DNA from 4 places in the Vibrio pelagius genome. Region 2 is predicted to be linked to each of the others. Evidence: predicted binding sites of a transcription regulator. Region 2 holds the regulator's gene; each other region holds the start of a gene.
The links. Region 2 encodes PurR, which represses purine synthesis genes. Its sites were predicted from a motif close to TNANGNAAACGTTTNCNTNA; they were not measured.
Positions count from the first base shown of each region.

Region 1 (3,156 bases), 1.4 Mb from region 2:
CTCCGCCGCAACCATGAAGCAGGCCATCATCCTAAATATTGTGTTTACCATAATTGCTGGACTTATCTTAATTTTCCATGCCCTATCCTCTATTGAGAGCATTCTCTCTTTCATCGGTTTGGGTGTGCTGGCAATTGCAGCCGCGATCGCCTACACCGTCGGTAACAAACCTTATGGTTATATCGGTTTAGGTGACCTGTCGGTATTCATCTTCTTTGGCCTGCTTGGTGTATCTGGGACTTACTTCCTGCACACTGGTCACATCGAACCAAGTCTATTCTTACCCGCTTTGGGCTGTGGCTTGATGGCGGTGGCCGTACTTAACATCAACAACATGCGTGACATCGAAAACGACAGTGAGTGTGGTAAACGCACCATGGCGGTTCGACTAGGACAGCGCAGAGCTAAGCAGTATCACTTTGTGCTGCTGAGCGTGGCAGTGATTGCTTTCGCGAGCTACCTGCTTATTCAAGATAAACCTGTCTGGATTAGCCTGCCATTTTCACTGAGTATCATCACCGTTTATAAACACGGTAAGGCCGTTTGGGATACGGAAAAACCCGCGCAAATCGCACCTATGATGCCTGTTATCGTGAAATGTTCTCTGGTGACTAACTTATTGTTTGCTAGTGTTGTTGTAGCTCAAACTCTATTGACATAATTCAGACTAATCATTGCAAAGGGATCGAGCACCGATATACTCAAAGTAAGCTCATTGTTCAAAAGGTACGCGAATGGAATACAACACTTCAGCACTGTGCGACATCTATCTAGACCAAGTGGATGTCGTAGAGCCGATGTTCAGCAACTTTGGTGGAAGAGCCTCCTTTGCTGGACAGATCACTACACTCAAATGTTTCGAGGACAACGCGCTGATCCGTTCCGTTCTAGAGCAAGACGGCTTAGGTCGTGTTTTACTGATTGATGGTGGTGGCTCGCTACGTAAAGCGCTGATTGATGCCGAGTTAGCACTGTTAGCCGAAGACAATGAGTGGGAAGGTATTGTTGTGTATGGCTGCGTACGTGAAGTCGACGAACTAGAAGATATGAACCTGGGTATCCACGCGCTCGCCTCCATCCCGGTTGGCGCTGTGCAAGATGGCGTTGGTGAAGTTGATGTTCCCGTGAATTTTGGCAGCGTTAGCTTCCTACCTGAAGATTACCTCTATGCCGACAACACCGGCATCATTCTCTCGCCAGAGCCACTCGATGTAGAGTTCGAGCTTGATGATGAAGATGATGACAATCAATAGTTGATACAAAAATGCCCGCTAACCGAGTAGCGGGCATTTTTTCTTCAACGTTTATCGCAGCAAAAGTGGATTACTCAACTTCGTCCATCTTGCCTAGTAGGCTGCGAATGCGGTCTTGCCATGCTGCATGTTCTTGCTGCATTTGCTGAGTTTTTTGCTCTAGCTCTTCACGGCTTGCTTTTAGCTCACCAGCTTCTGCCGCTAGCTGCTGCTTCTCTTCTTTTAGCTCTTCTACTTCCATTTGCAGAAGTGCAATAGTATCAACTGCTGTTTGAATTTTTGCTTCTAGTTGCTCTAGTACTTCAAAAGACATTCTGGCCTACCTTTAAGTTATCCATTTGATGTTGAAGGTTCACTCCACTTATTGCCCCATTCTACTCAGCAGAGCACGGATAAACACTCTATATCTTCGATATTTTGCGCCATTCGATGAAAAAAACATCGCTTTTTACCGAATATTGACGTTAATTGTGTCAGCACGATTACTTAACTGATTATTTCGGTGAATATTTTAAAATTTCTGCTCGACTTTGATCGTAAACAAAGTCACAAAAGCAAAAAAGCAAACGTTTCCTTTGAACTATGGTAAAATCCGCCGCGAAATTTCTATTCCCCCTTTGAAAATTTTGGAGTCCGCATGAAACGCGATTTAGCAATGGCATTTTCTCGTGTCACTGAAGGTGCAGCACTAGCAGGTTATAAATGGCTTGGCCGTGGTGATAAAAACGCTGCCGATGGTGCCGCAGTAGAAGTCATGCGTAGCCTACTCAACAAAACCGAAATCAGTGGTGAGATCGTGATCGGTGAAGGCGAAATCGATGATGCTCCGATGCTATACATAGGCGAAAATGTCGGTGTTGGTGGTGATGCTGTTGATATCGCCGTCGATCCAATAGAAGGGACGCGTATGACGGCGATGGGCCAGTCAAACGCACTGGCTGTACTAGCTGCCGGTGAAAAAGGCAGCTTCCTCAAAGCGCCTGATATGTACATGGAAAAACTGGTTGTTGGCCCTGGAGCTAAAGGCGCTATCGACCTAGAAAAGCCACTAAAAGAGAACCTAGAGAACATTGCTAAAGCACTGGGTAAATCTTTAGATACGCTTGTAGTAACCACGCTAGCGAAACCTCGTCACGATCAAGTGATCGCAGAGATGCAAGCGATGGGCGTACGCGTATTTGCTGTACCAGATGGTGACGTAGCCGCTTCTATCCTAACTTGTATGCCAGACAGCGAAGTAGACGTGATGTACTGCATCGGTGGCGCACCAGAAGGTGTGGTATCAGCAGCAGTAATTCGTGCGCTAGATGGCGACATGCACGGTCGTTTGCTGCCACGTCATGAAGTGAAAGGCGACAACGAAGAGAACCGTAAGCACGGTGAACTGGAACTTGAGCGTTGTGCTGAAATGGGCGTAACTGCAGGTGTAGTTCTAAAAATGGAAGACATGGCGCGCAGTGACAACGTTGTATTCTCGGCAACAGGCATCACTAAAGGTGATCTGCTAGAGGGCATCACGCGTCAAGGCAACATCGCAACCACAGAGACTCTACTGATTCGTGGCCGCTGCCGTACCATTCGTCGTATCAAGTCGATTCACTACCTTGAGCGTAAAGACCCAGAAGTGATCGATCACATTCTTTAATAACGATCATCACCCCATTCTGTTTAAGGCTAGCATTTCGATGCTGGCCTTTTCTTTTTGTAGCGATGTTACAGGTTGGCTATAGTAAATGGTTTGCTTTATAAATACCTTGCCTCATAATAGTAAGGTTCATGAGGTAGGGATAGTATGAAAACAAGCGACAGAATTTTACACACCATTAAGCGCCACGGGGCCGTTACTGCTAAGCAGCTCGCACAAGAGTTTGGCATGACGACTATGGGTGCAAGGCAGCACCTC
Region 1 is NZ_AP025503.1:2,927,108-2,930,263, forward strand. It holds gene vsple_RS13025 (1,4-dihydroxy-2-naphthoate polyprenyltransferase) at 1-661, shown strand, start outside; gene rraA (ribonuclease E activity regulator RraA) at 735-1,253, shown strand; gene zapB (cell division protein ZapB) at 1,324-1,566, opposite strand; gene glpX (class II fructose-bisphosphatase) at 1,891-2,898, shown strand; gene vsple_RS13045 (helix-turn-helix transcriptional regulator) at 3,046-3,156, shown strand, end outside.
Region 1: a site for PurR is predicted at 1,812-1,831, ahead of glpX (class II fructose-bisphosphatase). Genes of this name have one in related genera too.

Region 2 (3,156 bases):
TCACCAAATTTACTTTGTACCCAGTCTCGTAATAGAAAACGGCTGCTCAAAAACGCCAGTGTTGCACCTATAGTGCTTGCAAACGAGACGAGTAACAAACTGGTCCAGAAGCCGAATAGAGCCGCACCGAGCAGCGTAACCACCGCGGCACCTGGAATTGAAAATGCGGTAATCATTACATAGAGAATGAAGTAGGTTGCTGCTGCTGCAACAAAATGACTCTCTATGTAGCCGTTTAGAAGTGCTTGTTGAGCCTTGGCATTTTCAAGCGTTAAGTACTGGCCAAAGTTGACAGCCAGTATCACTATCGTGGCAACTAAAATTATGCCTAAAATCATTTTCTTACTCATGAGAGCGTCCCTAAATTTTTTGCTTGTAGTTAGTATAGTTAGACAGGAGGAGGAGAGATTAACTTTCAATAGAAAATAAAAAAAGCCACATCAATGTGGCTTTTGACAATTAAGTGATTTGGACTTAATTAATAGAGTTGATAAGCTCATCGCGTCGTTGTTGAGGTATGACCGACCAATGAGTACCGTTGATGGCACCTTCAAGTGCCCAAAGCAGCTCTAAGCTGACACTGGACGAGTGAGACTCTTTTATTGCTTTGTACGCATTAACAGAACCAGACTCATACAAGCTCTCGACGGTATCGATGCCTGCTTTTTTCAACATACGCTCTGTGGCAAGCCGAAGGTTGGGCAAATCTTTTAATCGTGTAGGCTTCGCCGATGATTGGATTTGCTTCTCTTTTTTGGCACAGTCAAGGGACGTTTTTGCCAGTTCGATAATACGTTCTTGAGTCTGCCAGAGGTCTTCTGGAAGAGCAAAATACTTAGTAACGACTGGGAATCCGCGTTTTTTGTATACGTAAGGTTCGAAACCCTGTTGTTCAAATTTTGAAGTAGTATTTTTGTCAGCTCGAATGTGTAATTGATTGTTAACGACCAGTGCAAACATCGTGTCGTCGGCAAAGAGGCCAAAACCGCCAAACATTGAGCGTGACTTAATCTTTCCAAGTGGCTCAAATAACTTCATTGAGTCCTTGAGTATCGGTTTATCCATATTGTTTATCTCGGTGTATTTGAATTACGCCACCAAATAAGCAGGTCCGAGAGATTAGCAAAATGTCGCAATAAAATTGTCAATAAGCCGTAAATTACTACTAAAGGTAGGAAATACTGCATTTTGCCATCGGTAACCCCGCTACCATACCAATAATGGGTTAGGCCGGAGGCTTTGCGTCTCACCCTTTCAAGTGATTTGCCCTGTGCGTGACTGTATAACGAAGAATAAAGTTTTTTGTTGAATGAGGTTCACACTTGTTATTCCAAAATGTGATCTTAATTCAGTTAATTGTTGTATTTATATGCAACAAGGTTTTTATTTTGTCGGAATAAAAAAAACGCACCAAGCGGTGCGTTTTATTAGATTTTTCTAAAGTTTACGTTATTTTAACGTTCTAACTGTAGCTCGCTCAATGATCTCTGGATGCATTTCGAACACGCGTTTTTCGTGATCTTTGTCTTTAATGCGTTCCAACAAGATTTCAAATGCGTTTTTGCCGACACGACGCTTTGGCTGGTGAACAGTTGTCAACGGTGGTGAGAAGTACTCTGCCAGCTCAATATTGTCGTAACCAATCACTGAAATGTCTTCTGGGATCTTAATGCCTTGCTGTTGTAGACGGCTCATAAGACCAAGTGCCATCGTATCGTTGAAACAGAATACTGCTGTCGGGCGATTCTCCATTGCAACGATTTTATCTGCCGCGATAACTGCGGTGTCACATTCGAAGTTACCTTCAAGAATTAGACTGTCATCTGTTTGAATGTTTGCTTCCTCAAGAGCACGGCGATAACCCGCGATACGCTCTACACATGCCGCTTTATCCAAATGTCCACTTAGACAAGCGATACGTTCATGTCCTCGTTCAACCAGGTATTTAGTGGCGAGGTAGCCACCTTCTTCTGAGTTGTCGATGATTTTATCCGCTTGTGAACTCTCTGGGCCCCAGTCCATAACAACTTTTGGAATGTCTGCGTGGCGGTCAAGCATTTCACGCAGTTCTTCAGTTAAGTCAGAACACATTACCAAGATGCCGTCTACGCGTTTTTCAGCAAGCATTCGGATGTAGTCGCGTTGCTTCTCGTAGATACCACCTGTGTTACATAGAATCAGCGTGTAGCCTTGACGGTAACAGTAGCTCTCTACTCCATCGATCACTTCAGAGAAGAATAGGTTGGTTGATTGAGTCACTAGCATACCGATTGTGCGCGTAGAGTTACATTTCAGGCTACGAGCAACAGCACTTGGTGCATAATTTAGTTCATCGACGGCTTTGTTTACTTTTTCTTGAGTCGCTTCTGCGACGAAACGTGTCTTGTTGATCACGTGAGAAACGGTGGTTGTTGATACGCCGGCTAAGCGAGCGACATCTTTTATAGTTGCCATGGCTTTATCCTATTGATAGCTACTTCCTCAGCAGTACGGAGCAAGTAGCCGTTTAAAGCTACCAGAACAAGAGCTTAGAATATGGAGGGCTCTCTCGGTACTAAAGTGCTAAAAAACAAAAAACCGCTTATGAGAGCGGCTTGTCTTAACACCGAAATGCTCTTAGCTAATTTAAAGCATAGCATTTCGAGAATGTTTCATATTTTATCGTTTGCGGTCACAATTTTAGACTGACTAGAAAATACTCGCAATAAAATTCACCCAGAAATCTGGGTGAGTTGTCACATTCTACCTAAATTGTACCCTTAGTCATCAGTGAATTTATTCACCAGCTAAATATTGTGTATCAAGTTTACAGAAAGCGACTAGCAATTCTGCAACACATGCGTAAAAACCAAACTCATCAAATTCACGGCATTTTACTGCGAACTGTGGAACCCAACTAAGGAGCTGTCGTTCAACAAACTCGTGTTGTGTAGCGAAAGCCGTTTCTAGATCTTGTTCACTCTCAAGGTCGTTGGAACGAATAATGATGTTACCCAGGAAATCTAACTCAATGGCTAGGTGGTCAGCAGGCTCTTTCAGATCTTGGTTTACGGCGATGCCGTAAGACGCCATGATGGCTTCCATGTCTTGAGCTGGTTTTGCATTCAGTAGTCCACTTTTGTCTAGATAAATAGAAGCGTACGGCAGAGCACCGTA
Region 2 is NZ_AP025503.1:1,157,996-1,161,151, forward strand. It holds gene vsple_RS05230 (TVP38/TMEM64 family protein) at 1-350, opposite strand, end outside; gene vsple_RS05235 (TfoX/Sxy family DNA transformation protein) at 475-1,065, opposite strand; cyclic di-GMP riboswitch class I at 1,194-1,278, opposite strand; gene purR (HTH-type transcriptional repressor PurR) at 1,450-2,454, opposite strand; gene torD (molecular chaperone TorD) at 2,776-3,156, opposite strand, start outside.

Region 3 (3,156 bases), 650 kb from region 2:
TGATTATCAAAATAGACCTTTGCATTGTTAGTTGGAGGCGTCGTTGGTGTTCCTGTGTCTGGGTCTGGCGTTGTTGTTGCCCCTGTAATCACGTAATCAACTGGAACGGTAATTGGGCTGCCTTCAATTGGATAAACACAGCTAGGATCGTAACAAGCCTTAACGGTGACAGCCGAGCTGTATGTCCCACCCCCTACCACAGAAGGCGTTTCAAATGTCATATTAAGCCCGATGCTAGCGAGAGCAGGGAAAGGGTTAACAGATGTTACCATTGGATTGCTAGCTTGCGCTTCTATGTGAAGCTGGTAAGGGTCAGAACCAGAAAATTGGATAACCTCAGCAACATTATGACCTATGTTTACATCGTTGTAATTTGCAGTCACTGTGATTTTGGCTTCAGCTAGGCTGATTTGTTGATCCAATGTTACTTCGTTAGTCAGAACGACAGATTTTGGTGAACCAGAATAGTGCTTGTTACAGTAGTAGTCGTGACAAATATTGAACTCTATATTGGTTGATTTCGTACCATTGCCCAATTGGTAGCCAGGCTTAAATAGCACGGTCGCATAACCAGTTTTATCGTCGTTAGCGTAGATATCGATCCTCTCAACCACCTCACTGTCGCCGAAAACACCATAGTAAAGGTTATCTCCCGCAACGTGTCGAACACTAAAAGGGATATCGATACTGACCTCTTCGAATGCTGTTGATTTGAGATCAAATCTGGTTTGCGGGACGGAAAGCGAACTGCTTGGTGAACTGTCTCCGCCGCTACCGCCACACCCTGTAAGGGTAGTCAATAGAACAGCGGGGAGGAGGCAATGAAAACCATTCCTAATCATATAATTACTTCCAATTTATAGATCTTAACTAATACCAATCGTAGTAAATAATTGCTCACCCTAGCTTGTTAAAATGCTTGATAACTGCGTTAGAATTTTTGATTGTAGAATAACTACTTATCGAAAAATGCTGCCTTGTTCTCAAGCCTTTTTCCTGCGCTATTTTTGATCACTTATTTACTGTGATTGGTATAAATTGGATTATTATAATCATGTTGTTTCATTTGGATTCAATGCATATTAAAAACAAATACGTGGCGTTTCACATTTGATTTTTGATGAATGCGTTATGGATCGCACTTATCTAATTGAAAAAGAAAACAAAGTTTAGGACAAGTCACTGTTTAGGACAAGTCACTCTCACGGTTGTTGCCAAATATGCAAACTGCTATCCCATTTACGCAGCTAGTTTTAGCTGGGAAGAGGGTTTTTATAGAGGAGAACTAAACATCACTGAGATCGAATTTTTCGATGCAAGTATTCGAATTAAATTCTGTAGAACAATAAATGGAATGAAATACTGTGTTCGAATTATAATCTTTGTTGAGATTAATGTTAAACCAAGTGGCTGATTTTATTGAAGGTAAGCCTAAATTCTCGATTTTCTGCAAAAGTATCAATTTGGCTTTATATTCTTATTATGTGCGTTTGTTTGGTTTTTAATTCTAATGGATGTTCTATGGTTGGATGTTTTTTAGTTTAATATCCACTTAATCAAGAGAGTTATGTTCTTGATTTGCATAAATAATTAAAGAGTTGAGACAAAAAAGTTGGCGAAAATCAGAAGCTTGGCATACACTTTCCTTGTAAACAGCCTTATCTCATTGATTGAATAGGGTAAATGCTTCGGCGCTACTGACGATAGTAGCAAGGTTTAACATAGCTTTGAGGAAAGTTTTATGGCACTCACGAAGGCCGATTTGGCTGAGAACCTGTTTGAGACACTCGGGTACAGCAAACGGGATGCCAAGGAAACGGTGGAAGTGTTTTTCGAAGAAGTTCGTAAAGCACTTGAAAATGGCGAACAGGTAAAACTGTCAGGTTTTGGTAATTTTGATCTTCGCGAGAAAAATGAGCGTCCGGGTCGTAACCCTAAAACTGGTGAAGACATTCCAATCTCTGCTCGACGTGTTGTTACTTTCAGACCGGGTCAAAAACTAAAAGCCCGCGTAGAAAATATTAAAATCGAGAAGTAGCCAAGCAATAGACCACGCACAGCGTGGTCTTTTTCTATCTATCCATGTGAAGTTAACAATCTGTCATCATTGAGTGCTAAGTGACTAGGCTGCTTTAATATGAGTGGTAATGTAAGGCTGCCAAGCCTGTTGATAAAGCTCTAAGGATTGGCGTCTTAGGTTGTTGATTTGCGCCGCTTCGATATCGTTGAGTGAGCGATTTTGTGCCATTGCATTACGCTCAATACCTTGGATGATTTCGTACAGCTCATGTTCTGGACCACTTTTCACATCAGCGATCGCTTTAAGGTGAAGCTGGACTTCTGCAATGATATTCGTTTTAGGTAAGCGAACCAACAAGTTAAGGTCACGGTAACCCGAGTCTGCAGGAGACTTAAACTTGTTTTTTACTTTAACAACATCGGCCTCTCTGCTGACCGCTTCATACACTTCCACTAAGCTCTCTACATCATTAGCGATAATAGTCGCACGAGCAAGATCAGTGATTCGGGTAACGTCGCCGTCAAGCTCTAATGCAATCTTTTCTTGTGCACGAGCTTGCGATTTTACGCCCGTAAACAGCGCTTCGGAGTTAGTGAGTAGAGCAGTACTTTTACAGATGGTTTCTAGCTCTGCTTGAGCTTGGTGTGATTTGCTGTAAAGCACGTCGAAGTCGGTGTAGGGTTGAGTTGGCTTTGAGTCAAAGGCTTTGATGCCGTACAGACCGCTTAGGCTGTGACGGAATACTTTTGATGACACTTGGTTTTGTGCTGGTGTGCGAGTTGGTTCTGCTGAGTTAGTTGATACAGTTGCTGCGAATGCAGGCGCGCGGCTCAATACAAGAAGCATTAGTGCCGTGGTACGGAGAAATACACTCATTCAAACTCCAATATACTAGGTTACAAAACGGTGAAACTAAAAGGGGTAACCAGTAACGCTAAGAGCAAATTATTGTTCAAATAGCAGTGTCTCTAAATACGATATGGGGCCGTTTGAACAGAAACCAACCTTAACGTTTTTTCGTGCCTTAATATGTGAACATATAGACAAATTAAACCAATGTGAGTTCCACATTTTCAAGAACTTTGACGCCTGCCAAGGTTGCTCTTACCTGTCTATCCTGTACCCTTGCATTATTG
Region 3 is NZ_AP025503.1:1,811,917-1,815,072, reverse strand. It holds gene vsple_RS07790 (hypothetical protein) at 1-842, opposite strand, end outside; gene ihfA (integration host factor subunit alpha) at 1,742-2,038, shown strand; gene vsple_RS07780 (RelA/SpoT domain-containing protein) at 2,123-2,896, opposite strand.
Region 3: a site for PurR is predicted at 1,602-1,621, ahead of ihfA (integration host factor subunit alpha). Genes of this name have one in related genera too.

Region 4 (3,156 bases), 1.1 Mb from region 2:
CGGGTCTGTACCATATTGGTTTCATGCCAAAAGTGATCAACCTAATTGGCGGCGCATTGCAGAAGCTGCTGGGTACAGGCCGAGCGGAGTCTCTTTCTGCTACGGCGAACATCTTCGTTGGCATGATTGAGGCACCACTGGTGGTTAAGCCTTACCTGAAGCATATGACTGATTCTCAGCTGTTTGCGGTAATGACTTGTGGCTTGGCATCGGTAGCTGGCGGTACATTAGTAGGCTATGCGTCTCTGGGCGTAGATCTGAACTACCTAATTGCAGCGGCATTCATGTCTGCGCCTGCAGGCTTACTGATGGCGAAGATTTTGGTTCCAGGTAGTGCCAATGAGATTCAAGAGAGCATTGAGTCAGATGTAGAAATTCCACGAGCAACCAACGTAGTTGAGGCAATGGCAGATGGGGCTATGTCTGGACTTCGTATTGCAGTCGCAGTGGGTGCAACACTTCTTGCCTTTGTCAGTGTGATTGCAATGCTGAACGGCATGCTAGGTGCAGTTGGAGGTTGGTTCGGCGTGGACCTAAGCTTCGAGCTTATCCTAGGTTATGTGTTTGCACCCGTTGCATGGCTGATTGGTGTGCCATGGAACGAAGCGATTGTTGCGGGCTCACTGATCGGTAACAAGATTGTTGTGAATGAGTTTGTAGCCTTCATCCAGCTGATGGAAGCGAAGGAAGTGTTGAGCGAACACTCTCAAGCTATCGTTACTTTTGCGTTGTGTGGTTTTGCTAACATCTCAACCATGGCGATTCTGATCGGTGGTTTGGGTAGCCTAGTACCAGAGCGTCGCTCATTCATCTCTAAGTACGGCTTCCGCGCGATTTGTGCAGGTGTGTTAGCGAACTTGATGAGTGCTTCGATTGCAGGTGTAGCACTGTCGTTATAATCACTTCCAAGTGATGGGGACTTGAGTGAATAGCTAACAAAAAAAGCCGCGACGGATTATCGCGGCTTTTCATTATTTGAAGCAATGGCTACATGAGATAATAGCGATTTGAGGCAGTGGTTACTTGTTAGAGTGGAACTGCTCGCAAGCGATCATTGTGTTCTCGATAAGGCTTGCAACCGTCATCGGGCCAACACCACCCGGAACTGGAGTGATAAAGCTTGCGCTCTCTTTTGCGACATCATATTCCACGTCACCCACCAATTTGCCTGACTCTAGGCGATTGATACCCACATCGACCACCACGGCACCCTTCTTGATCCACGCTCCCGGAATGAAGTTAGGTTTACCTACCGCAACCACAACAACGTCTGCTTGACGAACGTGACCTTCCAAGTCTTTGGTGAAACGGTGACAAGTCGTGGTCGTACAACCCGCTAGAAGTAGCTCTAGAGTCATAGGGCGACCCACGATGTTTGATGCGCCGACAACAACCGCGTGCTTACCACGTAGGTCGATGTTGTAGCGATCAAGCAGAGTGATGATGCCTTTTGGCGTACAAGAACGTAGCTTAGGGATACGTTGTGCCAGACGGCCAACATTGTATGGGTGGAAACCATCAACGTCTTTTTCTGGCGTTATACGCTCTAGCACGTGTGTGCTATCGATACCGGCAGGAAGAGGTAACTGAACAAGAATACCGTCGATCTCTGGATCTTCGTTCAGTTGGTCAACTAGAGTGAGTAGCTCTTCTTCGGTTGCTGTTGCTGGTAAGTCAAAAGACTTTGATACAAAACCGACTTCTTCACACGCTTTGCGCTTGCTTCCCACATAAACCTGAGAAGCTGGGTCTTCACCCACTAAAACTACCGCTAGGCCCGGAGCTCGCAAGCCTGCTTCAGTACGTGCTTTTACACGTGCAGCAACTTCAGAACGAACGGTTTGAGATATTAGCTTTCCATCAATATTTTGAGCAGTCATGAATTTCCTTAGTAGTGATATTCAAGTTAGTGGCTGATGTTTTGGCGCATTATTCCAGAAAACGTTTTTGATTTCCATCAAGCAAACGTTTGCTTTGCTCTAATTTTCAACACTTATAATGTCTTTGCCCTTTTTTTACCCACTTAGATCAGAATGTTAGATAAAGCCGTTGCTTTACTGATTCGAATTCGTATAATTCTTTCCTGTAGCGCGCCCTTAGCTCAGCTGGATAGAGCACGTCCCTTCTAAGGATGTGGTCGTAGGTTCGAATCCTACAGGGCGTGCCATTATTTTAAAAGGCCTGACAGCTTATTAAGTTGTCAGGCCTTTGTCGTTTTAGGGGCGGTATAAAACAGTAATATGGATTACTTAAAGTATGTCTGTGCTTGCGTCAGAATAACGAGAGATGATTGGGTTCTGCATTGCACTAGGGTCACCAGGCGACCACATACCACGTTTCATTCCTTGAACGATTAAGTGGATCACGGCTGCATCTATTGCTGACATCACAGCAATATTCACGGGTTCATTTTGACTATAGCCCATCTCAACTTCTAGTAACTCTTTGTAGTCAACAAAGCGAAAAGCCCCGAAGCCGATCTCATGTGAAGAAATGGTTTTGGTTGTGGTTACGCTCAAAAGAACCTGTCCAGTTCGAACATCAACTGCTCTTAGGTTAACCGTGACTTGATCCGTTCTGTATTGCCCTGAGCCACCAATACCTAAATACTTTGCACCTGCGCCTCCGGTAACAATGTTCGAATCGTAAGCGACGATCCCGCCTTCGATAACAATGTTTGCGGAGCTCAAAGACGATAAGTCTGCGCCATGATTATTCACAACCTTATCTTTTTTCTGAGCTGCTCGAATGATCTTACGTTCCGTTAATAAATTCTGAAGCCCTTCACGCTCAAGTGGGATAAACCATCGTGAATCAATCAGTGCCGTTGTGAGCAGTGATGTTCCTCCCTGTGGCACCGCTGTTGAGAAGTTACTGTTGGGTTGAGGTTTGTATTGCCCGGTTTGATCTCTGAAATCATACACTGAGACCAAAATTTTACCGCGTGGTAGTGGCAACGAAATGAGGTCGACATACGTTGTTCCCCTCGGCATCAGCTTAGGTGATTCAGAAGTCTCTGGGATTTGCATAGAGTAAGAGCATCCTCCTAACACAAAGGTTAGGAAGACGATAATCATCGATTTCATAACATAACCCTTGTGATTAGAGGTCTGGGTTTAGTCCCGATACGCTAATTTCTGTTGATTCGCCGGTCGC
Region 4 is NZ_AP025503.1:2,262,349-2,265,504, reverse strand. It holds gene vsple_RS09785 (NupC/NupG family nucleoside CNT transporter) at 1-899, shown strand, start outside; gene folD (bifunctional methylenetetrahydrofolate dehydrogenase/methenyltetrahydrofolate cyclohydrolase FolD) at 1,020-1,880, opposite strand; tRNA gene vsple_RS09775 (tRNA-Arg) at 2,091-2,167, shown strand; gene vsple_RS09770 (CsgG/HfaB family protein) at 2,250-3,086, opposite strand; gene vsple_RS09765 (curli assembly protein CsgF) at 3,103-3,156, opposite strand, start outside.
Region 4: a site for PurR is predicted at 1,958-1,977, ahead of folD (bifunctional methylenetetrahydrofolate dehydrogenase/methenyltetrahydrofolate cyclohydrolase FolD). Genes of this name have one in related genera too.